4 regions of the Streptomyces sp. NPDC043996 genome follow, and region 1 is predicted to be linked to each of the others. Evidence: riboswitches for the same ligand, from Rfam matches in the RefSeq annotation. Region 1 holds a riboswitch; each other region holds the start of a gene.
The links. A riboswitch is a leader RNA that binds a small molecule or an ion and turns the genes downstream of it on or off. The one in region 1 is predicted to bind cyclic di-AMP.
Positions count from the first base shown of each region.

Region 1 (7,598 bases):
CCGAGTCGTTGTCAACCCCTCGTGAACAGCCACTCCAGGCCTCGGCGCCCGCTGAACCAGTGCCCGGTTCACACCCCCGAAACACCTGCGAAGCGCTCCGCGCGTCAGCCCCGCGCCTTCAAAACCCCGCCTTCGAGACGCGAAGTCCTCAGAACCGCGCCCATCAGGGCCGTTTTCCTTGTGAAGAACTTCACGAACTTTCCCGACGGGACGTCATCACGCGGCCGCCGAACCCACCCGGCGGCCGCTCAAACGTGATCTTGCCTGCTCAGGCGATGGACCAGCCGATGCCGTCGAGAATGTCGTGCTCGCTCACCACGACCTCCCGCGCGCCGGTCCTCTCCATGATCGAGAGCAGCACCAGGGCGCCCGCCGCGATCACGTCGACCCGGCCCGGGTGCATCACGGGGATCGCCGCGCGCTCGGCGTGCGTGGAGCGGACCAGGCGGTCCACGACCTCGGCGACGCTTTCGTAGGGCAGGCGCGCGTGGTGGATCGCCGCGGAGTCGTACGCGTCCAGGCCGAGCACGATCCCGGCCACCGTGGTGACCGAGCCCGCGAGCCCGACCAGGGTGTGCGCCTCGCGCAGCGGCACGGTCTGTTCGGCGAGGTCCAGGGCCGCCTCGACGTCCGCGCGGATCGCCGCGAGCTGCTCCGCGGTCGGCGGGTCGGTGACCGCGCCGTCGCGCACGAGGTGCCGCTCGGTCATGCGGACGCAGCCGACGTCCACCGAGCGGGCCGCCCGCACCCGCCCTTCGCCGACGACGAACTCCGTGGAGCCGCCGCCGATGTCGACCACGAGATAGGGGGTGGCGAGGTCGGCGCGGCCCGTCAGCTCCTTGGTGGCGCCCGTGAAGGAGAACTCGGCCTCCTGCTCGCCGCTGATCACCTCCGGCTCGACGCCGAGGATGTCGAGGACGCCGCGCACGAACACGTCGCGGTTCTCGGCGTCGCGGGACGCGGAGGTCGCCACGAAGCGGACGCGCTCCGCGCCGAGCTCCTTGATGACGGCGGCGTACTCGCGGCAGGCCGCGAAGGTGCGCTCAAGCGCCTCGGGGGCGAGGCGGCCCGTCTTGTCCACGCCCTGGCCGAGGCGGACGATCCGCATGCGGCGGTCGAGGTCGACGAGCTCGCCGGTCCGCGGATCGGCGTCCGCCACGAGGAGGCGGATGGAGTTCGTGCCACAGTCGATGGCGGCCACGCGGGTCACTGGGGTGCTCCTTGTGCGTTGACGGGTGCGCGGCGGTGGGGGGCTGTGCCCGCCCGTTCCGCCCTCTGGGCGGACCAGCCGCCCACAGCGGGGAAGCGGCTCAGCTCTCGTCGCCCGAGACGCAGGGGCCCTTGCGCCACCACTCCGGGAGCATGGCGATGGCCTCGTCGCCCAGCGGGTTCACGCCGGGGCCCGCGGCCAGGGAGTGGCCGACCAGGACGTGCAGGCACTTCACGCGGTCCGGCATGCCGCCGGCCGAGGGGAAGCCTTCGAGGACCCCGATGGCGTCGCGCCGGGCGATGTAGTCCTCGTGCGCCGCGCGGTACGCGGCGGCGAGCTCCGGGTCGGTCGCGAGCCGCTCCGTCATCTCCTTCATGACGCCGTTGGCCTCAAGGGTGCCGATCGCGGAGGCCGCGCGCGGGCACGTCAGGTAGTACGTCGTCGGGAACGGCGTGCCGTCCTCCAGGCGCGGGGCCGTCTCGACCACGTCCGGGTTGCCGCAGGGGCAGCGGTGCGCGATGGCCCGCAGGCCGCGCGGCGGGCGGCCCAGCTGCTCCTGGAACGCGGCGATGTCGGCGTCCGTGGGCGCGGTGGGCTCGGTCTGGGGCGGGGGCGTTTCCATGCCTGACTTTCGGTGGGTGCGGGGGGGGGTACGGGTGCGGGGTCGGATCAGTTGTCGTCGGGACGGCCGGCGGCGCCGGAGCCGTCCGCCTTGTCGACGCCGTCCCAGACGTTGGAGTACCAGGGCCGGTCGGCCCCGCCCTCGTCGGTGCGGCGGCGCTCGGCGGCCTCGGGGTCGATCACCGTGAAGCCCGTCTCGCCGGGCCTCACGTAGTGCAGCCGGTCGCGGACGCGCTGCTCGGCGTAGGCGTCGTCCTGCCAGCGGGCCTTCTCGTCGCGCAGCCGCTCGACGTTCTCGCGGTGCTCGGCCTGCTTCTGGCGCTGCTCGGCGATCTCGGCGCGCTGGGAGACGTACTGCCGTATCGGATAGGCGAGCGCGACCACCAGCGAGCAGACCACAAGGACGAGCAGGGCCGCGCGCCCGGTGAGCCGGGAGCGGCGGGCCTGGCGCTTGGTCTGGGAGCGGTAGACGCGCTGCGCGGTCTGCTCGCCGAGCAGCTTGAGCCGCGTCGCGGTGGAGAACCGGTCACGGTTCTTCACGGCCATGTCCGCCTCCCCAGTACGTGCGTACGTCCCCGCACACGGTACGGGACCGAGTACGGGGACGTACGTACGACTGGCTAGGCCTTGGCCTACTGGCCGGACCTCAGCCCTTGAAGCGGGGGAACGCCGAGCGGCCCGCGTACACCGCGGCGTCGTCGAGGATCTCCTCGATGCGAAGCAGCTGGTTGTACTTGGCGACGCGGTCCGAGCGGGCCGGGGCGCCGGTCTTGATCTGGCCGCAGTTCACGGCGACGGCGAGGTCGGCGATGGTGACGTCCTCGGTCTCGCCGGAGCGGTGCGACATCATGCACTTGAAGCCGTTGCGCTGGGCCAGCTCGACGGCGTCGAGGGTCTCGGTCAGGGAGCCGATCTGGTTGACCTTGACCAGGAGGGCGTTGGCGGAGCCCTCGTCGATGCCGCGCTGCAGGCGCTCCGGGTTGGTGACGAACAGGTCGTCGCCGACGATCTGGACCTTCTCGCCCAGGCGGTCGGTGATGATCTTCCAGCCGGCCCAGTCGTCCTCGAACAGCGGGTCCTCGATGGAGACCAGCGGGTACGCGGAGACGAGCTCCTCGTAGTACTCGGTCATCTCGGCGGCCGAGCGGGACTTGCCCTCGAACTCGTACTTGCCGTCCTTGTAGAACTCGGACGCGGCGACGTCGAGCGCGAGCGCGATCTGCTCGCCGGGCACGTAACCGGCCTGCTTGATGGCCTCGACGATGAGGTCGAGGGCGGCGCGGTTGGAGTCCAGGTTCGGGGCGAAGCCGCCCTCGTCGCCGAGGCCGGTGGACAGGCCCTTGGTCTTCAGGACCTTCTTCAGCGTGTGGTAGACCTCGGCGCCCCAGCGCAGGGCCTCGGAGAAGGACTCCGCGCCGATCGGGGCGATCATGAACTCCTGGATGTCGACGTTGGAGTCCGCGTGGGACCCGCCGTTCAGGATGTTCATCATCGGAACGGGCAGCAGGTGCGCGTTCGGGCCGCCAAGGTAGCGGAAGAGCGGCAGGTCGGAGGCCTCGGAGGCGGCGTGGGCCACGGCGAGGGAGACGCCGAGGATGGCGTTGGCGCCGAGGGAGCCCTTGTTGTCGGTGGCGTCCAGGTCGAACATGGCCTGGTCGATCAGGCGCTGCTCGGTGGCGTCATAGCCGACGAGCTCCGGACCGATCTGCTCGATGACGGCGAGGACGGCCTTCTCGACGCCCTTGCCGCCGTAGCGGTTGGCGTCTCCGTCGCGCAGTTCAATGGCCTCAAAGGCACCGGTGGAGGCGCCGGACGGAACGGCCGCACGGCCGGTGGACCCGTCGTCGAGGCCAACCTCGACCTCGACCGTGGGGTTGCCTCGGGAGTCCAGGATTTCCCGGGCTACGACGACGTCGATGGACGGCACGAGCATCTCCTTCTGGGATGTGACGCGGGGTACGCGGGGTACTAGGGGGCCGCGCTGGCCCCTGCGACACGAGCCTAACGGGCTCCGGAGCATCGGCCAGCCGACCGCCCACCCCCTGGACGGTACGACAGACCGGGGGCGGATAGTTCCCTCACGAAACAAACTACCGGACCAAAAGGTACCGCCCCGGTGCGCAGGGGGGACGCACACCGGGGCGGTAGCCCGTGGGGACGGGGCGGCTCCGCTGGAGCCGGGGCCCCTCACGGGGCCGGAGGGTCAGCTGAGGTGGAGCTGCTGGCCCGGGTAGATGAAGTCGGCGTCGGAGACGATGTCGTCGTTCAGCTGGTACAGCTTCTGCCAGCCGCCCTTGACGTCGTGCTCCTGGGCGATCTTGGAGAGGGTGTCGCCGGACTCGACCTTGTACTCGCCGTCGCCCTTCTTCACGACCTTGCCGGTCGGGGTCTGGACGGTCTTCTTCTCGACCTGCGGGGCGGCCTGCTGCGGCTGGTGCTGCGGCTGCGCCTGCGGCTTGGGCTGGGCCTGCTGCTGCGGCTGCGCCTGCTGCTGGGGCTGCGGCTTGGCCTGCTGCTGCGGCTGCTGCTGCTGGCCGCCGGAGCCGCCACCGCCGTACGGGGAGCTGGACAGGCCCACGCCGCACTTCGGCCAGGCGCCCTTGCCCTGGCCCGCGAGGACCTTCTCGGCGATCTCGATCTGCTGGGCCTTGGAGGCCTTGTCGGCGGTGGCCGCGTACTTCGTACCGCCGTAAGCGGCCCAGGTGGAGGCGGAGAACTGCACGCCGCCGTAGTAGCCGTTGCCGGTGTTGATGGACCAGTTGCCGCCGGACTCGCACTGGGCCACGCGGTCCCACTCGGAGGCGGTGGCGGCGTTGGCCGTGCCGGTCGCCATCAGCGGGGCGGCGACGGCGGCACCGGTGACACCGACGACGGTGGCGGCGCGAGTGGCCTTGTCGAGCTTGGTCGGACGGCGGTGCTTGCCCTTGCCGGAACGCAGCATGGAGTGATCCCCTCACCGACGCCTGCGAGGTGAGCTGTCGGGTTCGGGCGGGTGAGTGCCCGGCCGCGCGTCCTAGCGCGCGGCTTCACCCCTAGCCGTCCCCGTGCGTATCGCGCGTCTCACGACCGCTCAACGTCCGGGCCCGGCGCTTACCTTGGGTCCCCCGCTCCTGCCTTCGGCGCTCGAAGCGACGACTGTTCCCGTCCGGCCGTTGGCAGGATTCGGCGTACCGACCGGCGGGGCCCGCTGTGGCGAGCGATCCTGACCGTAGACAGGCAATCACCGGAATTTCAAAGACGATCAGGGCTTCTGAGACCCATCTCTCACTTGCGTCTCAGCTTCTTTAAACCGGACATTCATCGCGAACCGCCGGGCAACTGCCCTACTTTCCGCTCGACTTCCCGTCGCCCTCAACCGTCGCGTCCGTGTCATCCGCGCCCAGTTCGAGCCGCTGACCGGGGAGGATGAGGTCCGGGTCGGAGCCGACGGTGTTCTTGTTGCCCTCGTACAGACCCGACCAGCCGCCGTCAACGTCGTGGCTGTCGGCGATCGCCGAGAGGTTGTCGCCGGAGCGGACCGTGTACGAGCCCGAGCGGCCCTCGGCGGCGGGCGCGTCCCGCCCGTCGCCGCGCGAGGCGTGGCGGCCGGGGCCGGTGTCGCCGGACGGGGCGTCGTCGGCGGCGCTGCCGCCGCGGTGACGGCCGGAGGACTGGCCCTCGGACGCGTCGTCCGTGCCGGGCGTGGCGCCGTCGGAGCCCTCCGGCGAAGCGCTGTCGTCCGCACCGGACTTGCCGGAGCCGTCGGAGTCACCGGCGGGCTTGCGGTGCTTGCCGCCGCCTTCGCCCTTGTCGGCGCTGTCGGCGTCGCTGCCCTTGCCGCCGTTGCCGCCCTTGCCGCCCTCGCTGTCCGAATCGTGAGTCTTGTCTCGCGATTCGGTGGAACTGCCGGGCTTCTCGGCGGTGTCGGAGTCGGAGCCGCCGGACTCGGCGCCCTTCCCGCTGTCCTTCTGGTTGCCCTTCTCGTCGCCGTTCTCGTTCTTCCGCTTGTCGTCCTTCTCCTTGCCGGACGTCGTGGACTCATCGGAGTCCGACGAGCGCGGCGGAGCCGACGGCAGGCCCGGGTCGACGTCGGCCGCCTTGCCGCCCTTGGCGAGGCCCGCGGCCGGGGCGCAGTTCGGCCAGGCGTCGGGGCCCTGGTCGGCGAGCACCTTCTCGGCGATGGCAATCTGCTGGGAGCGGCTCGCCTGGTCGGCACTCGGGGCGTAGGAGAGGCCGCCGTACTGCTCCCAGGTGTCCTGGGTCAGCTGCAGCCCGCCGTAGTAACCGGCTCCCTTGGCGCTCCACGCGCCACCGCTCTCGCACTCCGCGACCTTGTCCCACGTCTGCGCGTCCGCGGCGCTCGCGCTCGACGCGCCGAGCAGCGGGATGGCGATGGCGGATCCGGTGACGCCCGCGGCGACGAGGATCGCCGGGGCCTGACGGGGGCGACGGTGACGGCCTTGACCGGAGAGCATGCGGTGCCTTTCGTGGACGACAGGACAGGCGCGGTACGGGTACGCGCGGTACGCGCGCGAGGTGCCGGGCCGTCGTGAACGTAGCCGCACTCGAACGCCAGTCACAAGTCGATCCAGGGGAGATCACGCGAAAGTCACATCGTTGACGGCCCGTCAGCACGGGTGACCCGTGCGGCCGGTGTGAAACGCACCGGCAACGTCCGCAGCCCCCGCATGATGAGCCCGCCGCGCCACCTCAACTCCTCGGGGGCCGCCGCGAGTTGCAGGTCGGGCAGCCTGCGCAGGAGCGTACCGAGGGCGGTCTGGCCCTCCAGGCGGGCCAGCGGCGCGCCCAGGCAGTAGTGGATGCCGTGGCCGTATCCCAGGTGCGGGTTGTCGCGGCGGGTCAGGTCGAGCAGGTCGGGCTGATCGAAGCGGTCGGGGTCGCGGTCGGCGGCGGCGAGCACCACGAGGACCGGGTCGCCCGGCGCGATGTCCTGGCCGCCGATGCGCAGCGGTTCGGTGGCGAACCGCCAGGTGGCCAGCTCAACGGGGCCGTCGAAGCGCAGGAGTTCCTCGATGCCCGTTTCGAGGAGTGCGCCGTCGCCCTCGGTGAGGGAACGCTGGAGGAGCTGCCGCTGCTCGGGGTGGGTGAGGAGCGCGTACATGCCGTTGCCGATGAGGTTCACGGTGGTCTCGAACCCGGCGAAGAGCAGGATGAAGGCCATGGCGGCGGCCTCGTTCTCAGTGAGGTGCTCGCCGTGGTCGGAGGCGCGGATGAGCCCCGAGATCAGGTCGTCGTCGCCCTCGTCCGCGAGGGACTCCCGCTTGCGGTGGATGAGCTCGGCGAGATAGCCCCGCATCTTCTTCACGGACCGCGCCACGCCGCCCCGGGGGCCCCCGCCGTGCCGGATCATCATCCCCGCCCAGTCCCGGAAGTCGTCCTGGTCCTCGCGCGGTACGCCGAGCATGTCGCAGATGGCGTAGATGGGCAGCGGGAACGCGAACTCGTGGATGAGGTCCGCCTCGCCCCTCTCCACGAACCCGTCGATGAGCTGGTCCGTGAGCTCCTGCACCCGGCCCTCGAACTCCGCCACGCGGCGCGGCGTGAACGCCTTCGACACCAGGCGGCGAAGGCGGGTGTGGTCCGGGGGGTCGATGTTGAGCAGATGCGTCATCAGCTCGGCCTTACGCTCGCCCGGAATGCCCGTCTTGCCCTTGGCGTGGGCGGGCTCGTCGTGGTGCGCCGGGTTCTTGCTGAGGCGCTGGTCGGCGAGCGCCTGGCGGGCGTCCGCGTAGCGGGTGACGAGCCAGGCCTCTACGCCGCTTGGGAG
Region 1 is NZ_JBWKEY010000007.1:441,546-449,143, reverse strand. It holds gene AC07A4_RS21255 (Ppx/GppA phosphatase family protein) at 269-1,210, opposite strand; gene AC07A4_RS21250 (DUF501 domain-containing protein) at 1,311-1,832, opposite strand; gene AC07A4_RS21245 (FtsB family cell division protein) at 1,880-2,377, opposite strand; gene eno (phosphopyruvate hydratase) at 2,478-3,764, opposite strand; gene AC07A4_RS21235 (transglycosylase family protein) at 4,035-4,772, opposite strand; cyclic di-AMP (ydaO/yuaA leader) riboswitch at 4,777-4,963, opposite strand; gene AC07A4_RS21230 (transglycosylase family protein) at 5,155-6,285, opposite strand; gene AC07A4_RS21225 (cytochrome P450 family protein) at 6,420-7,598, opposite strand, start outside.

Region 2 (7,598 bases), on a different contig from region 1:
CGGGGCACGACGAACACGCCCCCGCCGAGCGCCCGCGAGCCCCCCGGGGTGGCGCCCCGCGCACGCGTTCCCGTTCGCGCCGCTCCCCCGCGAAGCGCTCCGCGCTGCTCACCGTCGCCGTTCCTTCGGCGTGCGTGATGGGCGTCGCGGGCGTGGCCGCCGCGACGGTGGGCGGCCTCGGCGGAGGCGACGACGACAAGGAGGCGCGGGCCTCCGCGCCGGACTCGGCGTCGGTGCAGCCGTCCGCGGCGAACAGCAAGTTCGACACCCAGCTGGCCAACCTCTCGGCCGACGCGGGGGACTTCGCCGACCGGGCCAGCCGTACGCAGGAACGTATTGACCTCAAGGCCGCGAAGGACGCCGCGCACAAGAAGGCGATCGCGGAGGCGGCCCGCAAGGAGCGGCTGCGCCCGAAGTTCGCGCTGCCGGTCTCGCAGCACGGCCTGAGCGCGTACTACGGCCAGGCGGGCGTCAACTGGATGTCGGCGCACTCCGGGATCGACTTCCCGGTGTCGTACGGCACGCCCGTGATGGCCGCGACCGACGGCGTCGTCTCCACGAAGTGGAACAGCGCCTACGGCAACATGGCGATAGTGACCGCCAAGGACGGCACGGAGACCTGGTACTGCCACCTCTCCACGAACAAGGTGGCCAGCGGTCCCGTGAAGGCGGGCGACGTCATCGCCTACTCCGGGAACTCCGGCAACTCCACCGGTCCGCACCTCCACTTCGAGGTCCGGCCGGGCGGCGGCTCGGCCATCGACCCGCTGCCGTGGCTGCGCAGCCACGGGCTCGACCCGACGTAGTACGCGCCACTACTGCAAACCGGCGCGACGCCCCCGTGACGCGACGCCCTCTACGGGGCCCCGGAGGGCCCCGCGAGCGACGCTGTCAGAGCTTCTCCACCGGCGCGTACCTCAGCAGCAGCCGCTTCGGCTTACCGCCACCGAAGTCCACCGACGCCTCGGCGTTCGCGCCCGTGCCCTTCACTCCGACCACCGTGCCGAGGCCGAACTGGTCGTGCGTCACGCGGTCGCCGACGGCGAGCGACACCACCGGCTTCTCGGACGCCCGGCGCGTGGCGAACCCCTGCGCGCCGCCCGCGCGCGAACGCGACGACGACAGCGAGGACGCCACCCCGGCGGCGGGACCCGACGACGCGGGCGCGCCGACGGAACCCTTCCGCTTCCAGTCCAGATGGGTCTCCGGGATCTCCTCCAGGAAACGCGACGGCGGGTTGTACGACGGCGTGCCCCAGGCGCTGCGCATGGAGGACCGCGTCAGATAGAGCCGCTCACGCGCGCGCGTGATGCCGACGTAGGCGAGGCGCCGCTCCTCCTCCAGCTCCTTGGTCTGGCCGAGGGCGCGCATGTGCGGGAACACGCCGTCCTCCATGCCCGTGAGGAACACGACGGGGAACTCGAGGCCCTTGGCGGTGTGCAGCGTCATGAGCGTGATGACGCCGGAGCCGTCGTCCTCCTCGTCCGGGATCTGGTCCGAGTCGGCGACGAGGGCGACCCGCTCCAGGAAGTCGGAGAGCGAGCCCGTCTCGCCGTCCGGGCGGTCCTGCTCGAACTCCAGGGCCACCGCGGCGAGCTCCTGGAGGTTCTCGATGCGCGTCTCGTCCTGCGGGTCCGTGGAGGACTGCAACTCGGCCAGATAGCCGGTCCGTTCGAGTACCGCCTCCAGGACGACCGCCGGGCCCGCGCCCGACTCCACGACGGTGCGCAGCTCCTCCATGAGCGTGTTGAAGCGCTTGACCGCGTTCGTCGAGCGGGCCGCCATGCCGTACGCCTCGTCGACGCGCCGCAGGGCCTGCGGGAAGGAGATCTTCTCGCGCTGTGCGAGCGCGTCGACCATGGCCTCGGCGCGCTCGCCGATGCCGCGCTTGGGCACGTTCAGGATGCGGCGCAGCGGGACGCCGTCCTCCGGGTTGGCGAGGACCCGCAGATAGGCCAGGACGTCGCGGACTTCCTTGCGCTCGTAGAAGCGGACGCCGCCGACGACCTTGTAGGGCAGGCCGACGCGGATGAAGATCTCTTCGAAGACTCGGGACTGCGCGTTCGTCCGGTAGAAGATCGCGACGTCGCCCGCCTTGGCGTCGCCCGCGTCGGTGAGGCGGTCGATCTCGTCGGCGACGAACTGCGCCTCGTCGTGCTCGGTGTCCGCCACGTACCCGGTGATGCGGGCGCCCGCGCCCGCGTTCGTCCACAGGTTCTTCGGGCGGCGGGACTCGTTGCGCTCGATGACCGCGTTGGCGGCGGTCAGGATCGTCTGGGTGGAGCGGTAGTTCTGCTCCAGGAGGATCGTGGTCGCGTCCGTGTAGTCCTCCTCGAACTGGAGGATGTTGCGGATGGTGGCGCCGCGGAAGGCGTAGATGGACTGGTCGGCGTCGCCGACGACGCACAGCTCGCCGGGCCCGTCGCCGTCGGCGGCGTCCCCGGAGGGGCCGACGAGCTCGCGCACGAGGGCGTACTGCGCGTGGTTCGTATCCTGGTACTCGTCGACCATGACGTGGCGGAAGCGGCGGCGGTAGTGCTCGGCGACGTCCGGGAAGGCGCGCAGGAGGTGGACCGTCGTCATGATCAGGTCGTCGAAGTCGAGGGCGTTGGCCTCGCGAAGCCGCGACTGGTACATCGCGTACGCCTGGGCGAGGGTCTTCTCGAAGCCGTCGGCGGCCCGGCCCGCGAAGTCCTCCTCGTCGATCAGCTCGTTCTTCAGGTTCGAGATCTTGGCGCTGAACGACTTCGGCGGGAACTTCTTCGGGTCGAGGTCGAGGTCGCGGCAGACCAGGGCCATCAGGCGCTTGGAGTCCGCGGCGTCGTAGATCGAGAACGAGGACGTGAAGCCCAGCTTCTTGTACTCGCGGCGCAGGATGCGCACGCACGCGCTGTGGAACGTCGACACCCACATCGCGGCCGCGCGCGGGCCGACGAGCTGCTCGACGCGCTCCTTCATCTCGCCCGCGGCCTTGTTCGTGAACGTGATCGCGAGGATCTGGCCGGGGTGCGCGCCGCGCTCGGCGAGCAGATACGCGATGCGGTGGGTCAGCACGCGGGTCTTGCCGGAGCCCGCGCCCGCGACGATGAGCAGCGGGGAGCCCGCGTGCACGACGGCCGCGCGCTGGTTCTCGTTCAGGCCGTCGAGCAGCGTCGCCGGGTCGATCGCCGGGCGTGGGGCGCCGTCCCGGTAGTACGCGTCCGAGGTCATGGGCGCGTCGAACTTCCCGTCGAACAGATCGTCCGGCATCGGCTCCGGAGCGCTGTCCTCGGGCGGCGGCGGGGGCTGCTCCTCGGTGCCCTGCGAGGGCTTGAGGTCCGCCAGGAAGCTGTCGTCAAAGAGGCTGCTCATCGCCTCCCGAGTCTAGGCGGCCGCACTGACAACCCGCTCCGGGTTCCGGCCATCCACGCTCCGCCCCCGCACCGTCACCCTGCGCGACAGCGCATCAGGGTCACGCCAAGGGCTTCGTAAAGTAACGAAAACGTATCGGGCATATCGAACATCAACCTTCCCCGACGCCACAGGAGTTGGCTAGCGTGCTCGGCGGGCCGCACGTCCCCCACCGGCGATCCCCGCCGGTCACGCGTGGCCTCCGCCGAGTCCGACGCGTCGCCGCGACGCTCGTGGAGCCGGGGACCCACCATGATCCCGGGGTGAATCGGTCCCGTACGCAGTACGGGACGGTAGGGCAGCCTTCCGAACCACCCGCCCGAACCCGACAGCTAACCCGGTAGGCGGTCCACGGAAGGAGTCGCCGACCTTGGCGTCGCACCGCAAGCCGCGCAGCCGACCCGCCCGCATCCGCAACGCCCCCGCCCTCGGCATCACGACGGCCGCCCTGACCTCGGTGGCCGTGCTCTCGCAGAGCGCGAACGCCGCGCCGTCCGCCCCGTCCGAGCCCGGCAAGCCGTCCCTGGAAGAGGTCCAGAAGAAGGTCGACGACCTCTACCACCAGGCGGGAGTGGCCACCCAGAAGTACAACTCGGCCAAGGAGCGCGCCGACAAGCAGCGCAAGAAGGTCGACCGGATCCTCGACGACGTGGCCCAGCGCACGGACCGGCTGAACGAGGCCCGTCAGGAGCTCGGCTCCTTCGCCGCCGCGCAGTACCGCACCGGGGCCGTCTCCGAGACCGCCGCGCTGCTCCTCGCCGACGACCCGAAGGGGTTCTTCGACCAGAACCACCTGGCGGGCCGGCTCACCAGCCGCCAGAAGAAGGCGGTCGACGACTACCAGACGCAGACGGTCGCGGCGGCCAAGCAGCGCGCCAAAGCCACCAAGAGCCTGCGGTCGCTCAGCGACTCGCGCGACGACCTGAAGTCGAGCAAACGGACCGTCCAGACCAAGCTCACCCAGGCGCGCTCGATGCTGTCGAAGCTGACCGCCGAGGAGAAGGCACGGCTCGCCGCGATCGAGAAGCGGAAGGAAGAGGCGGCCCAGCGCAAGGCCGCCGAGCTGGCGCGCGAGCACGCCGAGGCGGAGCGTAAGCGGAAGGCCGAGGAAGCCGAGAAGGCTGAGAAGGCTGAGAAGGCCGAGAAGGCCGCCGAACGGGAGCGCGCGCGGGAGCGCGACCAGGACCGGGACCGGGACCAGGGTTCCGGCGATGGTTCGGGGGCCGGGACGGGGTCAGACACCGGATCCGGAACCGGGTCCGGGTCCGGGTCCGGAGACACCGACAGCGGGTACGCCGCCAAGGCCGAGAAGGTGATCTCCTTCGCCGAGCAGCAGATCGGCAAGCCGTACGTGTGGGGCGCCACCGGGCCCGGCTCGTACGACTGCTCCGGGCTCACCCAGGCCGCGTGGAAGACCGCGGGGATCTCGCTGCCGCGCACCACCTGGGACCAGGTGAAGACCGGCACCAAGGTGTCGACGTCCAGCGCCAAACGCGGCGACCTGGTCTTCTTCTACGACGACATCAGCCACGTCGGGATCTACATCGGCAACGGCAAGATGATCCACGCCCCGAAGCCCGGCGCGAACGTCCGCGTCGAGTCGATCTACTACATGCCGATCCACAGCGTGGTACGACCCGCGTGACCGCCGTCTCCGTAGAGGAGCGATAGCGAACCCGCCCTCTACGTAGAGGGCTGATACGCGTACGTAGAGGGCTGATACGTGTGTGGGCCCGCACCCGGAGGGGGTGCGGGCCCACGCGCGCGTGGCGGGCGGTGTGCGCCCTACGTCCACAGGACGGCGATGAAGATGTTCGCCGTCGTCAGGGCGCCGACCGCGCCGAACACCGCCTTCTCGACCTTCTCCTCGTCCCGCTTCACGTACACGAGCGCGAGGATCACGATCAGCAGCGCCAGCTTGACGCCGATCTTGATGTTGTTGACCTCGTTGTCGTCGGCCTGGTTCAGGCCGACCAGGGCCACGCCGGTGACCAGCATGGTCAGCGCCCCGTGCAGCATCGCGGGGCTGAAGCGGGCCGTGCCCTCGCCCATCGCCTTCATCTGGGTCAGGAAGCCGCCCAGGAGCGAGGCGATGCCGATGATGTGCAGGCCGACGAAGAGATGGATGAGTACGTCCATGGGGCGGAGCCTAACCGGGCCCGTATCAGCTTCCTTCAGGCAGGTGGGGCACAACCGCCACATCGGTCGCGGGCACGGGCGAAGCGGGCGCCTAGCGGCCCGCGAGCCGGTCAGGTCCGGTCGCGAGCGGCCCGCACCCGCCACTTCCGCACAACGTGACACGACCCGGTGACGGCCAGGTTTAGCGTCCTTCACCGGTGACCGGCTCCCCATCGCCGTCCGGACCAGGGGCGGCTAGCTGGACACCACCGCCGAGAGGTCCGGCGGCGTCACGCTCCCCCTGTGCGCGGCGTCGCCGGACACCGGACCCGGCCGCAGTGGAAGGACGTGGAGCCTCCGTGGCGCAGCACCGCAAGCCCCGACAGCGCCCGCTCAGCGGCCATACGGCCCGTACCGCGGCCACCCTCGCCCTCGCCTCGGCCGCCACGGCGACCGCCTTCGAAGGCACCGGGCACGCCGAGCCGCAGCTCACCCCCGGCGAGGTGAAGGCCAAGGTCGACGAGCTCTACCGCGAGGCCGAGGTCGCCACCGAGAAGTACAACGGCGCCAAGGAGAAGGCCGACCGCGCCGAGGAGTCCCTGAAGGACCTGCGCGACGAGGCCGCCCGCAAGACCGAGCGGCTCAACTCCACGCGCCAGGGCCTCGGTTCGCTGGCCACCGCTCAGTACCGCACCGGCGCCGTCGACCCGTCCGTCCAGCTGGCGCTCTCCTCCGACCCCGACGCGTTCCTCGACCGGGCCAGCGTCGCCGACCGCGTCGGCCGCCGCCAGGCCGCCGAGGTCAGCGACGTACAGCGGCAGGTCCGCGAGCTCGACCAGCTCCGCGGCGAGGCCGACGACACCCTGGCGAACCTCAGGTCCCGCCAGGCGGAGCTGCGCACGCACAAGAAGACCGTGACCGGCAAGCTCGGCGAGGCCAAGCGGCTGCTCGCCCGGCTGACCGCCGACGAACGCGCCCGCCTGGCCGCCGCCGAGCGCACCGACGGCTCCGACGGCTCCCAGGAGCAGGCGTCGCGGGGGAACACGCGGGACGCCGCCTCCGGCACCCCCGCCAAGGCCCCCACCGCCCGCGCCGGACAGGCCGTGTCGTACGCCTACAAGGCGCTCGGCAGCCCCTATGTGTGGGGCGCCACGGGCCCGAGCGCCTTCGACTGCTCCGGCCTCACCCAGGCCGCGTACCGCTCCGCGGGGCTCTCGCTCCCGCGCACGACCTATGCCCAGATCGACGCGGGCCGCCGCGTCGGCCGCTCCGAACTCCAGCCGGGCGACCTGGTGTTCTTCTACTCCGGCATCAGCCACGTCGGCCTCTACGTGGGCGGAGGGCAGATGATCCACGCCCCCAACCCCAGCGCCCCCGTCCGCCTCGCCCCCATCGACCAGATGCCGTTCGCGGGGGCCACGCGGGTGGCCTGAGGCGCGCCGTGCCGACCGCCCTCAGCCGTCCCGCGGTGTCACACCAGGCGCCGCGCCGTCGCCCACCGTGTCAGCTCGTGCCGGTTGGACAGCTGGAGCTTCCTCAAGACCGCCGACACATGCGACTCGACCGTCTTCACGGAGATGTAGAGCTGCTTGGCGATCTCCTTGTACGCGTACCCGCGCGCGATGAGGCGCAGCACCTCGCGCTCGCGCTGGGTGAGGCGGTCCAGGTCCTCGTCGACCGGTGCCGCGTCCGTCGACGCGAAGGCGTCCAGGACGAAACCGGCGAGCCGCGGCGAGAACACCGCGTCGCCCTCCTGGACACGGAAGATCGAGTCGACCAGGTCGGTACCGGTGATGGTCTTGGTGACATAGCCGCGGGCACCGCCCCGGATGACACCGATGACGTCCTCGGCGGCGTCCGACACGGAGAGCGCGAGGAATCGCACCGGGCTCTCCAGGTCCGCCATCAACGGCGCGCAGCGGCGCAGCACTTCCACGCCACCGCCGCCCGGCAGGTGCACGTCGAGCAGCACGACCTCGGGCCGGGTCGCCGTGATCACCGTGACCGCCTGGTCGACGTCGGCGGCCTCGCCGACGACCTCGACGCCCGTGCGCTCGGTCTGGCCGATCTCCGCCTGCACTCCCGTGCGG
Region 2 is NZ_JBWKEY010000001.1:728,562-736,159, forward strand. It holds gene AC07A4_RS03275 (M23 family metallopeptidase) at 1-806, shown strand, start outside; gene pcrA (DNA helicase PcrA) at 892-3,351, opposite strand; cyclic di-AMP (ydaO/yuaA leader) riboswitch at 3,584-3,752, shown strand; gene AC07A4_RS03285 (C40 family peptidase) at 3,761-5,035, shown strand; gene AC07A4_RS03290 (hypothetical protein) at 5,176-5,529, opposite strand; gene AC07A4_RS03295 (C40 family peptidase) at 5,868-6,941, shown strand; gene AC07A4_RS03300 (LuxR C-terminal-related transcriptional regulator) at 6,980-7,598, opposite strand, start outside.
Region 2: linked by a shared signal. The riboswitch ahead of AC07A4_RS03285 (C40 family peptidase) and the one ahead of AC07A4_RS21235 (transglycosylase family protein) in region 1 are both predicted to bind cyclic di-AMP.

Region 3 (7,598 bases), on a different contig from region 1:
GGCAAGCAGCCGCCGCGTGACGGTTCGCTGCCCGAGCGCATCGGCCAGGAGCTGCGCGAGGTCGTCGAGGAGGACGTGCCGGCCCGCGCCCTGATGGCCGCCTACCGCCTCCCGGAGGACGGCACGCGCGCGTCCGACGCGGCCGACCTGGCCCTGACGGTGCTCGGCAGCGGCGAGTCCTCGCGGCTCTACAACCGCCTGGTGCGCCGTGACCGCACCGCCGTGACCGCGGGCTTCGGCCTGCTGCGGCTCGCCGGGGCGCCCTCGCTCGGCTGGCTGGACGTGAAGACCTCCGGCGACGTCGAGGTCCCCGTCATCGAGGCCGCCGTCGACGAGGAGCTCGCCCGGTTCGCCGAGGAGGGCCCCACCCCGGAGGAAATGGAACGCGCCCAGGCCCAGTTGGAGCGTGAATGGCTCGACCGCCTCGGCACGGTCGCGGGCCGTGCCGACGAACTGTGCCGCTTCGCCGTGCTCTTCGGTGACCCGCAGCTCGCCCTCACCGCCGTCCAGCGCGTCCTGGAGGTCACGGCGGAGGAGGTGCGGGAGGTGGCGAAGGCCCGTCTGCGCCCGGACAACCGCGCGGTGCTCGTGTACGAGCCCGTGGCCCCCGCGGAGGACGCCACGGACGCCACCGACGCCACTGAGCAGGACGCAGAGCAGAACACCGAGCAGGCAGGGGAGGCGGCGAAGTGACTGAGGCTGAGACGACTGAGACTGAGACAACTGAGACTGAGACGTCCGTGACGATGGATCTCCACCCGCAGCCCCAGGCGGGCACCGCCAAGCCCTGGGCCTTCCCCGCCCCCGAGCGCGGCACCCTGGCCAACGGCCTCACGCTGTTGCGCTGCCACCGCCCCGGCCAGCAGCTCGTCGCCGTCGAGGTCCACCTCGACGCGCCGCTGGACGCCGAGCCCCAGGGTCTGGACGGCGTGGCCACGATCATGGCGCGCGCGTTCTCCGAGGGCACCGACAAGCACTCCGCCGAGGAGTTCGCCGCCGAGCTCGACCGCTGCGGCGCCACGCTCGACGCGCACGCCGACCACCCCGGTGTCCGGCTCTCGCTCGAAGTGCCCGTCTCCCGGCTGCCGAAGGCGCTCGGCCTGCTCGCCGACGCCCTGCGCGCGCCCGCCTTCGAGGACAGCGAGATCGAGCGCCTCGTCCGCAACCGTCTGGACGAGATCCCGCACGAGACCGCCAACCCCGCGCGCCGCGCCGCCAAGGAGCTCGCCAAGCAGCTCTTCCCGGCCGACGCGCGCATGTCGCGCCCGCGCCAGGGCACCGAGGAGACGGTCACGGCGATCGACTCCGCGGCCGTGCGCGCCTTCTACGAGAAGCACGTGCGCCCCGCCACGGCCACCGCCGTGGTCGTCGGCGACCTCACCGGCACGGACCTGGACGCCATCCTCGCCGACACCATCGGCGCCTGGACGGGCGGCAGCGCCGAACCGCGCCCGATGCCGCCGGTGACGGCCGACGACACCGGCCGCGTCGTCATCGTGGACCGCCCCGGCGCCGTCCAGACGCAGTTGCTCATCGGCCGCGTCGGCCCCGACCGGCACGACCGCGTGTGGGCGGCCCAGGTCCTCGGCACCTACTGCCTGGGCGGCACCCTCACCTCCCGCCTGGACCGCGTCCTGCGCGAGGAGAAGGGCTACACGTACGGCGTGCGCGCGTTCGGCCAGGTGCTGCGCTCCGACCGGGGCGGCACGGGCGTCGCGATGCTCGCCATCAGCGGCTCCGTGGACACGCCGAACACGGGCCCGGCCCTGGACGACCTGTGGACGGTCCTGCGCACCCTCGCCGCCGAGGGCCTCACGGACGCCGAGCGCGACGTCGCCGTGCAGAACCTGGTGGGCGTCGCCCCGCTGAAGTACGAGACGGCCGCCGCCGTGGCGTCGACGCTCGCCGACCAGGTCGAGCAGCAGCTGCCGGACGACTTCCAGGCGCACCTGTACCGGCAGTTGGCCGACACGGGCACCATGGAGGCCACCGCGGCCGTCGTGAGCGCCTTCCCGAGCGACCGGCTGGTGACGGTCCTCGTGGGCGACGCCGCGCAGATCGCGGAGCCGGTGAAGGCACTCGGCATCGGCGAGGTGACCGTAGTCACCGGCTGACGCCAAGGCCGGACCGACCCAACGCGCCAGGGACAAACCGCCCCAACGCGCCACGGATAAACCGGCACCAACACGCCACGGACAAACCGGCACCAACATCGCCTGACTCATGGGACCCCGGAGGCTAGAGATGCCCCCGGGGTCCCGTCATGCCGCCATATGTCCGAATTGACATGGAGGTTGGGCGTCTGCCGTGTGGCGTGCGCTACAAAAGCCGGGATCCGTTTGTCGATTGAAAGATGAGGCGTTTAGCGTCAGTGCGGCTGTCCGTAAGGCAGTACGCCGCGTCCGCGGCACCGGACAGTCATCGCCGAGTCCCCGTACGGCGCGAGCCAGGGGAGCCGGGGACCCACACGTCCCCTGGGGTGAATCGGACCCCTTGCCGCGAGGCGAGGAGCCCGTAGGAGACCTTCCTGCTCCGAACCCGTCAGCTAACCCGGTAGGCGAGAAGGAAGGAAAGGACCAGCCGCTTCATGGCGCTCATCCGCCCGACCGGCAAGCACCGTCGCCCGAGCCGCATCACCCGCACCACCGCGAGCGCCGCGGGCGTCGCCGCCCTCACCACCACCGGCGTCATCTCGGGCCTGGCCGCTCCCGCGCTCGCCGCGGACAGCTCCGCCGACCATGGCAGCACTGGTCTCACCCAGGCCATCGCCATCAACGACACGCTGGCCGACGAGATCGACGCGCAGGCCAACGCCCAGAAGCAGGCCGCCAACGACGCCGCCGCGCAGCAGAAGGCCGAGGAGGCCGCGCGCCACAAGGCCGCCGAGCAGAAGCGCAAGGCCGAGGCCGAGGCGAAGGCGAAGGCCGAGGCGAAGGCCAAGAAGGAGGCCGAGGCCAAGGCGGCGAAGGAGGCCAAGGAGCGGGCCCGCGAGCGCGCCGCCCGCGACGCCGAGCGCAAGCGCCTGAACGCCTACGTGGCCCCGGTCAACGGCTCGTATGTCTCCACCTCCTACGGCGCGGGCGGCGGCATGTGGTCCTCCGGCAGCCACACCGGCATCGACTTCCACGCCGGGTCCGGCACCTCGGTGCAGGCCGTCGGCGCGGGCACCGTCGTCGAGGCGGGCTGGGGCGGCGCCTACGGCAACAACATCGTGATCAAGATGAACGACGGCACGTACACCCAGTACGGCCACCTGTCGTCCATCAGCGTCACCGTCGGCCAGGCCGTCACCCCCGGCCAGCAGATCGGCCTCTCGGGCTCCACCGGCAACTCCTCGGGCCCGCACCTGCACTTCGAGGCCCGCACCGGCGCCGACTACGGCTCGGACATCGACCCGGTGGCGTACCTGCGCTCCCACGGCGTCAGCGTCTGACCCGCCGTCACCCACGCTTCCGAAAGCCCCGGCTCCCCGAGCCGGGGCTTTCCGCGTGCGTACGCCGCGCACGCGCTCCGCGCGCACGCGTCCTGGGCGCACACCCTTGGCCAAAAGATATCCATGGATTACCGCGCACCATCGGAAAATGTGGCTGCCTGCAATAGAGTCCGTCGTGGCAGAGTCCATAGGTTCGTGGCGCAAGCGTCATTCAGTGCGTCGTGCGACGCGTTTCACGGGCATTAAGGGCAGTAAAGCGGAGGTCCGTCATGCGCATTCCCGCGCACTCGGTGTGCACGGCCATCCGGGACGACATCGTCGCCGGTGTCTACGAACGCGGCACGCGGCTGACCGAGGAACTGCTCGCCCGCCGCTACGGCGTCTCCCGCGTCCCCGTGCGCGAGGCCCTGCGCACCCTGGAGGCCGAGGGCTTCGTTGTCACCCGCAGGCACGCGGGCGCGTGCGTCGCCGAGCCCACCGAACAGGACGCCGCCGACCTCCTGGAGGTCCGCACGCTCCTGGAGCCCCTGGCCGCCGCCCGCGCGGCACAGCGCCGCACCGAGGCCCATCTGAAGGTGCTGCGCGGCCTCGTCAGGCTCGGCCAGGAGCGGGCCCGCCGGGGCGGCGGCGAGGACCTGCGCTCGCTGGACGGCTGGTTCCACGAGACGCTCGCCCAGGCGTCCGCGAGCCCCAGCCTGATCGCCCTGCTCACCCAGCTGCGCCACAAGATCGCGTGGATGTACGTCGCGGAGGCCCCGGCCGCGCCCGCGGAGGTCTGGGCCGGGCACGCCGCCGTCGTCGACGCGGTCACCCGCAAGGACGCCGACCGCGCCCGCGCGCTGACCGTCCTGTGCGCCGAGCGCACGGCGTCCGCGCACCGGCCGCGCGCCGGTCGTGTGAGGGGTCCGCAACATGCCGTAAACACGGTGGGCGCGCGGAATTAACGGCGAGCCCGTAGACAAAGAGCGGGAATTCCGTACCGGATTTCCCGCCCGGCGCCACTTTCTTTCTTTCCCGGCGGCACGGGCACGTTGACAGCGGCATGGTCGCGCTTCGTTCAAGCGGCATGCCCGCACGTCGTTCAATTCGCGCCGAACACCCCGGCAGCCCCGGCGCACCCCGAAAGCGGCACACCCCGAAAGCGGCACGCCCCCGAAAACACGACGGAGCCGCGCGAACCCTTGGGTTCGCGCGGCTCCGTACCGCGATGTCCGACGGTGTCAGACGGTGTCAGACGGTCTCGGGGAGCTCCTCAAGCCCTTCCGCGACCAGCTTCGCGAGACGGTCCAGGGCGGCGTCCGCACCCTCGGCGTCCGAAGCGAGCACGATCTCCTCGCCGCCCTGCGCGCCCAGGCCGAGCACCGCGAGCATCGAGGCCGCGTTGACGGGGTTGCCGCCGGCCTTGGCGATCGTCACGGGCACGCCCGAGGCCGTGGTCGCACGGACGAAGATGGAGGCGGGCCGGGCGTGGAGGCCCTCGGCCCAGCCGACGTTGACGCGGCGCTCAGCCATGTGTTGCTGCCCTTCCAGGTGTCTCACACTTGTCTAGACCAGTGTCTCATGCCGACCCGGGTGCTCCGGCCGGACCGGCGCCGCGGCTGCCCGCGGCCCCTCGTCCCGCGCCGTGCCGCCACCCGACCGCCGTGCGACGCCTCCTACACTGCCCCGGCCCGCGCGGCCGCGCGACCCGTACCCTGGCCCCATGCACACCCCGGCGGACGGCCACGCGTACCCCTCGCACTGGGAAGCCGACGTGGTGCTGCGCGACGGCGGTACCGCCCGCATCCGGCCCATCACCGCCGCCGACGCGGACCGTCTGGTCAGCTTCTTCGAGCAGGTCTCCGACGAGTCGAAGTACTACCGCTTCTTCGCGCCCTACCCGCGCCTGTCCGCCAAGGACGTGCACCGCTTCACCCACCACGACTACGTGGACCGCGTCGGGCTCGCCGCCACCGTCGGCGGCGAGTTCATCGCCACCGTCCGCTACGACCGCGTCGACGCCGACGGCCGGGCCGCCTCGTCCCCGGCCGACCAGGCCGAGGTCGCCTTCCTCGTCCAGGACGCCCACCAGGGCCGGGGCGTCGCCTCCGCGCTGCTCGAACACCTCGCCGCCGTCGCCCGGGAGCGTGGCGTGCGCCGCTTCACCGCCGAGGTGCTGCCCGCCAACACCAAGATGGTCAAGGTCTTCACGGACGCCGGGTACCGCCAGGAGCGCAGCTTCGAGGACGGCGTCGTCCGCCTCGAAGCCGACCTGGAGCCCACCGACCGCTCCCTGGCCGTCCAGCGCGCCCGCGAACAGCGCGCCGAGGCCCGCTCCGTGCAGCGCATCCTGGCCCCCGGCTCCGTCGCGGTGATCGGCGTCGGCCGCGCCGAGGACAGCGTCGGCCGCACCGTCCTGCGCAACCTGCGCCGCTCCGGCTTCACCGGTCGCCTGTACGCCATCAACCACGCCTTCACCGACGAGGACACCGCCCAGGGCGTCGAGGGCGTCCCCGCCCACCCCTCGGTGCGGGCCGTCGCCGAGCCCGTCGACCTCGCTGTCATCGCCGTTCCCGCCGAGCGGGTCCCACAAGCCGTCGCCGACTGCGGCGAACACGGCGTCCAAGGGCTCGTCGTCCTGAGCGCGGGATACGCCGAGAGCGGCCCCGAAGGACGCGACCGGCAGCGCGAGCTCGTCCGCCAGGCCCGCTCCTACGGCATGCGCCTCATCGGCCCCAACGCCTTCGGCGTCCTCAACACGTCCCCCGACGTGCGCCTCAACGCCTCGCTGGCCCCCGAGCTGCCCGCCACCGGGCGCGTCGGCCTGTTCACCCAGTCCGGCGCCATCGGCATCGCCCTCCTTTCCCGGCTGCACCGCCGCGGCGCGGGCCTCACCGGCGTCTCCACCTTCGTCAGCGCGGGCAACCGCGCCGACGTCTCCGGCAACGACGTCCTCCAGTACTGGTACGAGGACCCGGACACCGACGTCGCCCTCATGTACCTCGAATCCATCGGCAACCCCCGCAAGTTCACCCGCCTCGCCCGCCGCGCCGCCGCCGCCAAGCCCCTCGTCGTCGTCCAGGGCGCCCGGCACAGCGGCATCGCCCCCACCGGCCACGCGGGCGCTGCGACCCGCCTCCCGCACGCCACCGTCTCCGCGCTGCTGCGCCAGGCGGGCGTCATACGCGTCGACACGGTCACCGAACTCGTCGACGCCGGTCTCCTCCTCGCCGGCCAGCCCCTGCCCGCGGGACCCCGCGTCGCCATCCTCGGCAACTCCGAGTCCCTCGGCCTGCTCACGTACGACGCCTGCGTCGCCGAAGGGCTGCGTCCGCTGCCCCCGCGCGACCTGACCACCGGCGCCACCCCGGAGGACTTCCGCGCCGCGCTCGGCGCCGCGCTCGCCGCCGACACCTGCGACGCGGCCGTCGTCACCGTCATCCCCTCCCTCGGCGAGTCCAGCCGCGAGGGCCAGGGGGAGACCCTGGCCGCCGCGCTGCGGGCCGCGGCCGCCTCCTGCCCGACCAAGCCCGTCGCCGTCGTCCACGTGGAGCTCGGCGAGCTCGCCGAGGCCCTCTCCGCGGCCGCGAGCACCAAGCCCCGGGCGGCCGCCCGCCCCGCCGACCCGGCGCCCGCCGCGCCGCCCGCGGCCGAAGCCCCGCCGCCGCACGCCCGCATCCCCGCCTACCCGGCCGCCGAGCGCGCCGTCCGCGCCCTCGCCGAAGCCGTCGCCTACGCCCAATGGCGGCACGACATCGCCGACCCCGGCAAGGTGCCCGAGTACGACGACATCGACGAACAGGGAGCCGCCGACCTCATCGCCGCGCTCCTCACCAAGGGCGACGACCCCCAAGGACTCACCCAAGGACTTACCCAAGGCGTCACTCAAGGCCTTGCCCAAGGCCTCACCCTCGACGTCCACGACGCCCGCGACCTCCTCGGCCGCTACGGCATCGCCGTCCGCCCCGCCCTGCCCGCGCCCGACGCCGACGCCGCCGCGCACGCCGCCCGCGAGCTCGGCTACCCCGTCGCCCTCAAGACCACCGCCCCCCACCTGCGCCACCGCCCCGACCTCGGCGGCGTACGCCTCGACCTGGCCGACGAGGAACAGCTGCGCCGCGCCTACCGCGAGCTCACCCACGCCCTCGGGCGCCCGGCCGAGCTGCGGCCCGTCGTCCAGGCCATG
Region 3 is NZ_JBWKEY010000005.1:64,460-72,057, forward strand. It holds gene AC07A4_RS14510 (M16 family metallopeptidase) at 1-693, shown strand, start outside; gene AC07A4_RS14515 (M16 family metallopeptidase) at 747-2,114, shown strand; cyclic di-AMP (ydaO/yuaA leader) riboswitch at 2,413-2,574, shown strand; gene tolA (cell envelope integrity protein TolA) at 2,588-3,433, shown strand; gene AC07A4_RS14525 (GntR family transcriptional regulator) at 3,703-4,377, shown strand; gene AC07A4_RS14530 (HPr family phosphocarrier protein) at 4,664-4,945, opposite strand; gene AC07A4_RS14535 (bifunctional acetate--CoA ligase family protein/GNAT family N-acetyltransferase) at 5,136-7,598, shown strand, end outside.
Region 3: linked by a shared signal. The riboswitch ahead of tolA (cell envelope integrity protein TolA) and the one ahead of AC07A4_RS21235 (transglycosylase family protein) in region 1 are both predicted to bind cyclic di-AMP.

Region 4 (7,598 bases), on a different contig from region 1:
ATCTGGTGCGCGGCCTCGTCTATCCCGTGCCGGACCCCGCCTTCCCCTTCCTCGGCGTGCACCTGACACGCGGCGTGGACGGCGGCGTCCACGTCGGCCCGAACGCGGTGCCCGCGCTGGCCCGCGAGGGGTACGGCTGGGGGGTCGTGCGCCCCCGCGAGCTCGCCGGGACGCTCGCCTGGCCCGGCTCCTGGCACATCGCCCGCAGACACTGGCGGTACGGGGCAGGTGAGATGCGCCGCTCCCTCTCCAAGGAGGCCTTCACCCGGGCGGTGCAGCGGCTGCTGCCCGCCGTGCGCTCCGAGGACCTGGTGCCCGCGGCGGCCGGGGTCCGGGCCCAGGCCGTGCTCCGCGACGGCACGCTCGTGGACGACTTCCTCATCCGCGAGGGCGCACGCACCGTGCACGTACTGAACGCCCCGTCCCCCGCGGCCACCGCGTCCCTCCCGATCGGCCGGGAGGTGGCCCGCCGGGTCCTGGCTTCGCTGTGACACCGGGCGTTCCAGCCCGTCCGGCGTTTGAGGACGAGGCGCGGAGCACCAATGGCTTTGAGCGGGGGGACGGGGGCGGCAGCCCCCGGATCGGGAAGGGGCGGGTTTGGGGACCCCCGGTAGGGCCCGGCGCCATAAAATGGGGGCACTGTGTCTGAGAACCCGCCCCCGAAGGGCACCCCCCGCTTTCCCGAAGGCCCCGCCCCCGACCCCACGGGCAACCGCTTCGAGCGCCGCATCCGCAGCTTCACCCCGCGCCGCAGCCGCGTCACCACCGCCCAGGGCGACGCCCTGGTGCGCCTGTGGCCCAAGTGGGGCTTCGACATCGACGGCGCAAAGGTCCTCGACCTCGCGGAGCTGTTCGGCAACGACCGCCCCGTCGTCCTGGAGATCGGCTTCGGCATGGGCGAGGCCACCGCGCGGATGGCGGCCGCCGACCCGGCCACGAACATCCTCGCCGTGGACGTGCACACCCCAGGACAGGGCAACCTGCTCAACCTCGCGGACCAGAACGGCCTGACCAACATCCGGGTCGCCAACGGCGACGCCGTGATCCTGCTCCGGGAGATGCTCGCCCCGGAGTGCCTGGACGGCACCCGGGTGTACTTCCCCGACCCCTGGCCGAAGGCCCGCCACAACAAGCGGCGCCTGATCCAGGCGGACTTCCTCACGCTGCTCGCGCCCCGCCTCAGGCCCGGCGCGCTGCTGCACTGCGCCACGGACTGGGAGCCGTACGCCGAGCACATGCTCGAGGTGCTCACCGCGCACCCCGACTTCGAGAACAGCCAGCCGGACGGCGGATACGCGCCGCGTCCGGAGTTCCGGCCGCTCACCCGCTTCGAGGGCCAGGGCCTGCGCAAGGGGCACGTCGTGAACGACCTCCTCTTCCACCGCGCCGCCACGCTCGGCGGGGCCTGAGGCACCGTCGCGGCCCGCCCCCACCCTCGTTAGGGTCAAACCGTGGCCACCCGTCCCGCACGCCCGAGCCACCCGACGCCGCCCGGCGGGCCCGCCGGGTGCGCAGGGGCACCCGGGCCCCGGCGGCCGCCCCTGTGGCAGCGCGGGGCCATCCGGGCGACCGGCCTGGTCACGCTGCTCGCGCTGTCCGGACTCGTGATCCTCGCGCTGGTCCGCGAGCAGACGGGCACCGAGGGCTTCCTGGTCGGCCTCGGCCTCGCCACGCTTCCGGTGCCGCTGCTCGTCGCCGCGTTCCGCTGGCTGGACCGGGTGGCGCCAGGGCCCTGGCGGAACCTGCTGTTCGCCTTCTCCTGGGGGGCCTGCGCGGCCGCGCTCATCGCGATCGTGGCGAACAGCTTCGCGACCCGCTGGATAGCGACCGCGACCGCCGACCCGACCAGCGCGGACACCCTCGGCGCGACCGTCATAGCGCCGGTCGTCGAGGAGACCGCGAAGGCGGCGGCCGTGCTCCTGGTGTTCCTGTTCCGCAGGGGCGACTTCACCGGGGTCGTCGACGGGTTCGTGATAGCGGGCGTCACCGCCACCGGCTTCGCCTTCACCGAGAACATCCTCTACCTCGGCAACGCCTTCGGCACCGACCAGCTCAGCGGCGAGAGCGGCCTCGCCTCGGTGACCGCCGCGACCTTCTTCGTGCGCGTGGTCATGTCACCGTTCGCGCATCCGCTGTTCACCGCGCTCACCGGCATCGGCTTCGGCATCGCCGCCACCGCCGCCGAGCACCGCACGGTCCGCAGGGCCCTGCTGCCCTGCGCCGGTCTCGTCCTGGCGATGGGCCTGCACGCCTTCTGGAACGGCTCCGCGGGCTTCGGCGAGTACGGCTTCTTCGTCGTCTACGCCACCTTCATGCTCCCGCTGTTCGGGCTGCTCACCTGGCTCGCCGTCTGGCTGCGCCAGCGCGAGCTCCGCCTGGCGCGCGAGGAGCTGCCCGTGTACGCGGCGGCGGGCTGGTTCGCCGCGCCCGAGCCGTACGCCCTCGGCTCGATGGACGCCCGCACCCTCGCCCGCGACTACGCGGTGTTCCACCTGGGCAAGCCCGCGGGCCGCACCGTCGTGGAGTACGAGACGTACGCGACGGCCCTCGCGCTCCTTCGCCACCGGGCCCGCGGCGGCCGCGGCGGCGCCGACTTCGCCGCCCGCGAGCGGGAGCTCCTGCAGGCGCTGTGGGAGCGCCGCCCCGTGGCCGGGCCCGCCCTCGGCTACGCGGCACGGGCGACGTCAGCGACACCGGGACCGGTGTCGCTGCCGCACGCCGCGTACGGGCCCGCCCTCGCCTACGGCCCGGCGCTGCCCCCGTACAACCCCTACCGCACCTGACGTCAGGCCGCGGCCGCCGTCAGCGCCGCGAGCTCCGCCGCCGTCAGCTCCAGGTCGCCCACCGCGAGGAGCGCGGGCAGCTGCTCCACCGTGCGCGCCGACGCCAGCGGGGCCGCCACGGTCGGCTGGGCGGCGAGCCAGGCGAGGGCGACGGTCGCGACCTCGGCGTCGTGGGCCGCGGCCACCTCGTCGAGGGCGGCCAGGACCCGGGGTCCGCGCTCCGTGTCCAGGTGGGCGCCCGCGTTCGCGGCGCGGGCGCTGTCGACGTCGGCGCCGGGGCGGTACTTGCCGGTGAGGAAGCCGGAGGCGAGCGCGTAGTACGGGATCGCGGCGAGGCCGGAGCGCGAGGCGATCTCCTGCAGGGGGCCCTCGTAGGTGTCGCGCGAGACGAGGTTGTAGTGCGGCTGGAGCGCCACGTACCGCACCAGGCCCTCGCGGTCGGAGAGGTCGAGGGACTCCTGTAGGCGCTCGGGGCTGATGTTCGAGGCGGCGATCGCGCGGACCTTCCCGGAGCGCACCAGCTCGTCGAGGGCGGTGATGATCTCCTCGACCGGCACGGAGGGGTCGTCGTAGTGCGTGTAGTACAGGTCGATGTAGTCGGTGCCGAGCCGCCGCAGGGACTCCTCGGCCGCGGCCTTGATGGTGTGCGCCGACAGGCCCTTGTAGTCGGGGTGGGCGCCGACCTTGGTGGCGATGACGACGTCGGAGCGGTTGCGGCGGGCGCCGAGCCACTGGCCGAGCACGGCCTCGGACTCGCCGCCCTTGTTGCCGGGTGCCCAGGCCGAGTACACGTCGGCGGTGTCTATGAAGTTGCCGCCCGCGGCGGTGTAGGCGTCCAGGACGGCGAAGGACTGCTCCTGGTCAGCGGTCCAGCCGAAGACGTTGCCGCCGAGGGCGAGGGGGAAGACTTCGAGGTCGGAGGGTCCCAGAGGGCGAAGAGTGGTCATACGGGCACCAACGCCCCTGTGAACGGGGGAATTCCGCCGCGCCGGGGCGGGAGTGACCGACGGCCCTGGCGTCGGGGGGTCGTCGCCAGGGCCGCCGGAGTCAGGAGGGCCCCTCGGGAAGTCGCCTCGGGGGGCGGGGTGTTACGGGGTGAGCCCCTTGGAGCGCAGCCACGCCAGCGGGTCGATGGTGCCGCCGCCGGGCGCCTGGACCTCCAGGTGCAGGTGCACGCCCGTGACGTTGCCGGTGGCGCCCATGCGGCCGATGACCTGGCCGGTGCTGACCTGCTGGCCCACGCTGACGCCGAGCGAGGACTGGTGGCAGTACCAGATCTCGGTGCCGTCCTTCAGCTCAAGGACGGTGCGGTAGCCGTACGAGGGCACCCACCCCGCTTCCTTGATGGTGCCGGTGCCCACGGCCTTGAGCGGCGCGCCCGCGGAGCCCGCGAAGTCGAGGCCGGTGTGCCGGCCGGAGGACCACATGGAGCCGGAGTCGCCGAAGTGCGAGGTGAGGGTGTACGAGGAGACGGGGAGCGTGAAGCTCTTGGCGAGCTTGGCGAGGCGCTCGGCCTCGCGCTTCTTGCGGGCCGCCGCCTCCTTCTCGCGCTTCTCCTCGGCGGCCTTGGCCTTGGCGGCCGCCCGCGCCTTGCCCTGCTGGGCCTCGGCCCGCTCGGTGGCGGCCTTCAGGGCGGCGTCCTGCGCCTCCTGGCGCTGCGTGTCGTCGGCCTGGTGCCGCTGGTTCTCGGCCTGCTGGAGGATGCGGGCGCGCAGGGCCTGGCCGGCGTCGGTGGTGCCCTGCCTGGCGTCGGCGGTGGTGACGCCCGCGGAGCTCAGGGGCGCGGCGTCGGCGGGCGTCGCGGCGGCTTCGGGCTCGTCGTCCGCGGTCAGGGAACCGATGCCGGGCAGCGACACGTCCGGCATGGAGAGGGAGACGGGCGGCTTGCCGCCCTGCGCGCTGGCCATGCCGCCCGCGCCGACGGCGGCGATGACGCCTACGCCGAGGACGGTGGAGCTGCGGGCGAGGCCGCCGCCGCCCTTCTTGTGGATCCGGTGCTTGCCGCGCACGGGGCGGACGGTCTCCGCCGTGGGGTTCCACTCGCCCCAGGTCTCCTGGGAGTCCTGGGTGGCATACCCGGCGTAGACGGCGTACTCCGTGGGGTCGTCGCCTCCCGCGGTGCCGACGGCGGACTCACCGGCGGGGCCGGTGGATCCGGCAGGTCCTGTGGGTATGAACAGCGCTTCTGGGGCAGGCCGGTTGGACGCCACTGGGGCGCGCTCCTTTCCTTCCTTCTCGCCTACCGGGTTAGCTGACGGGTTCGGAGCAGGAAGGTCTCCTACGACCGCTCCTCACGTACGAGACCGCGTACGCGAAAGACGGCCGATTCACCCCAATTTTGGTGGTTCCCCGGCTCCCTCGCGGGATTAGGCACATGCGCACGGAGCCGTCGTGAGTGACGGCTGGGACGACCGCGCTGCGTTATCGAACGTTAATAGACAGCCGGTCGGTATTCCAAGCTGTTCCCGCTGATCGTTAACGCTTACGCGATAAACACAACGGGACAAGAGCGAGCGGAACAGGGCGAGTTGAGCGGTCGCCATGACACAGCGCAGCGAGGCGGATCTTGACATCTCGCTGACAAGTGGTCAGCCGGGCTGCGGAGGGGCGCCATTCAGTCACGCGGTGTGAGGGGACGGCGTACGGCGAGGAGCGCCATGTCGTCGCTCGCGCCGCCCCCGGTGTGCTCGACGACCTCCGCCACCAGGGTGGAAAGGAGCGCGTCGGGAGCGTCCGCGCCGGAGAAGATCCGGCCGCCGAGCCGGGCCGCGGGGTCGTAGAACACCCCGTCGGCGTCCCGGGACTCGCTCAGCCCGTCGGTGTAGAGCAGCAGCGTCGACCCGGGCGGGAAGTCGGTCTCGTCCGCGCGGTCGGGCCAGGTGCCGAGCTCGCCCATGCCGAGCGGCAGCGCGGGCTCGGCGGGCGAGAGCACGCAAAGACGGCCGTCGGCCCGCAGCACGAGCGGCTCGGGGTGGCCCCGGTTGACGAGCCGGACGATGCCCTCGCCACGGGGGATCTCCGCGAGGACGGCGGTGGTGAACCCCTCGAACGCGTCGAGCCCGTCGCGCCGCGTGCCCTCGCGCGCCAGGGCACGCTCCAGGCGCTGCGCCACCGCCTCCAGGGTGGTCTCCTGCTCGGCGGCCTCGCGGAAGGCGCCGATGACCACCGCGACGGCGGCCACCGCGCCCATGCCCTTGCCCCGCACGTCACCGACGACGAGCCGCACCCCGTGCGGGGTGTCCTGCACCGCGTACAGGTCGCCGCCGATGAACGCGTCGGCCTGCGCGGCCTCGTAGCGGGCGGCCACGTCGAGCCCGCCGATGCGCGGGTCCGGCAGCGGAAGCACCGCCCGCTGGGCGGCCACGGCGATGGAGCGCGCCGAGGCGAGGCGGGCGTCGCCCCGGCGCACCACGCGGTTGATGACGACGGCGAGGGCGCCCACGGTCAGCATGGTGACGAACGAGGTGACGACCTCCACGTCCACGCCCGCGTGGGTCTTGAGGCGCAGCGCGAGCACGGCGGCACAGGACACGGCGGCCGTCGCCACGGTGGTGGACAGGGAGAAGAACGGGGCCGCGATCAGGGGCGCGGCCGCGAACAGCGGGGACGCGGTGAACTCGGGCGGCGTGAGCGCGTCGAAGACGACCCCGGCCACGATGAGGAGCGGAGGCAGGGCCCGGGTGAGCGCCCGCTCCCGGGGCAGGGCCCGGTCGGGCTCCCGCTCCCGGGGCAGGCTCCGCCCCTCACCGCCCATGGCGCGCCCCCGGCCCGCAGGCCCAGGGCTGGAGCCCCCCGCCACGGAAAGCAACCACCGTTCCACTCCCACCGCAGACACGCCGCATCGGCCCAAGGCTTCCCGCCCCGGGGCCCCGGAGCGACCCGGCGTGCTCCGAGTGGGTTACCCGCGGTGAGGTGTGGAGGCAGTCACCACCGGGACGGGGGGCTCACACGGCGTCCCGCAGGGGCGCGGGCGCCCCCGTCGCGAGCCGTCCCGCGCGGGCGAGCGCCCGCAGGGCCAGGGCGCACCCCGCCCCCACGGCGGCGAGCGCCAGCCAGGGCACGGCGGACACCCCTCGGCGTTCGCTCAGGTCGAGCAGCGCGCCCATGCCGAGGTTCCCCACGGTGATGCCGATGCCGCACACGGTGTTGTAGAGCCCGTAGTGGGTGGCCACCCAGCGGTCCCCGGACAGCGAGACGACGGTGTCCATCTCGAAGGGGTAGAGCACGGCGTTGGCCGCGGCGAGCGCCGCCGCGCACAGCAGCAGCGCCGTGACGCCCGCGTACCCGGGCCCGCCGAGCGCGGGCGGCAGGAACGCCGCGCCCATCAGGGCGAGCCCGGCGACCAGGCACTGCTCGCGCGTCCAGGTGCGGCGGCACCAGTCGGTGATCCGCAGCTGCCCGACGAGCGCGACGAGCCCGGACACCACGAACAGCGCGCTGGTCGCCGCCGTCTGCGCAGTGCCCTCGCCGAGCAGCCGCTCCACTTCGAGCGGCAGGGCGAGATAGACCTGGAAGGACAGGACGTACGAGCCGGTCATGGCCAGCGAGAACAGCCAGAAGGGCCGGTTGCCGAACACGATCCGCCACTGCCCGGGGCCTGTGCCCGCCGCGTCCGCCTTGGCCCGCCGCACCGGGAGGCGCGCGATCTGCACCACCGAGAGCAGCGCGAACAGGGCGGCGGCGACCGCGCAGGTGAGCCGGAAGTCCACCCCGGTCAGGGCGAGTCCGACGAGCGGGCCGAGCAGGATGCCGGTCTGGTAGAAGACGTTGAACAGCGCGAACGCCTCGACGCGCCGCTCCGGACCGCCCGCCTCC
Region 4 is NZ_JBWKEY010000010.1:17,832-25,429, forward strand. It holds gene lhgO (L-2-hydroxyglutarate oxidase) at 1-491, shown strand, start outside; gene trmB (tRNA (guanosine(46)-N7)-methyltransferase TrmB) at 642-1,409, shown strand; gene AC07A4_RS25245 (PrsW family intramembrane metalloprotease) at 1,452-2,783, shown strand; gene AC07A4_RS25250 (aldo/keto reductase) at 2,786-3,730, opposite strand; gene AC07A4_RS25255 (M23 family metallopeptidase) at 3,872-4,993, opposite strand; cyclic di-AMP (ydaO/yuaA leader) riboswitch at 5,005-5,166, opposite strand; gene AC07A4_RS25260 (PP2C family protein-serine/threonine phosphatase) at 5,398-6,537, opposite strand; gene AC07A4_RS25265 (MFS transporter) at 6,728-7,598, opposite strand, start outside.
Region 4: linked by a shared signal. The riboswitch ahead of AC07A4_RS25255 (M23 family metallopeptidase) and the one ahead of AC07A4_RS21235 (transglycosylase family protein) in region 1 are both predicted to bind cyclic di-AMP.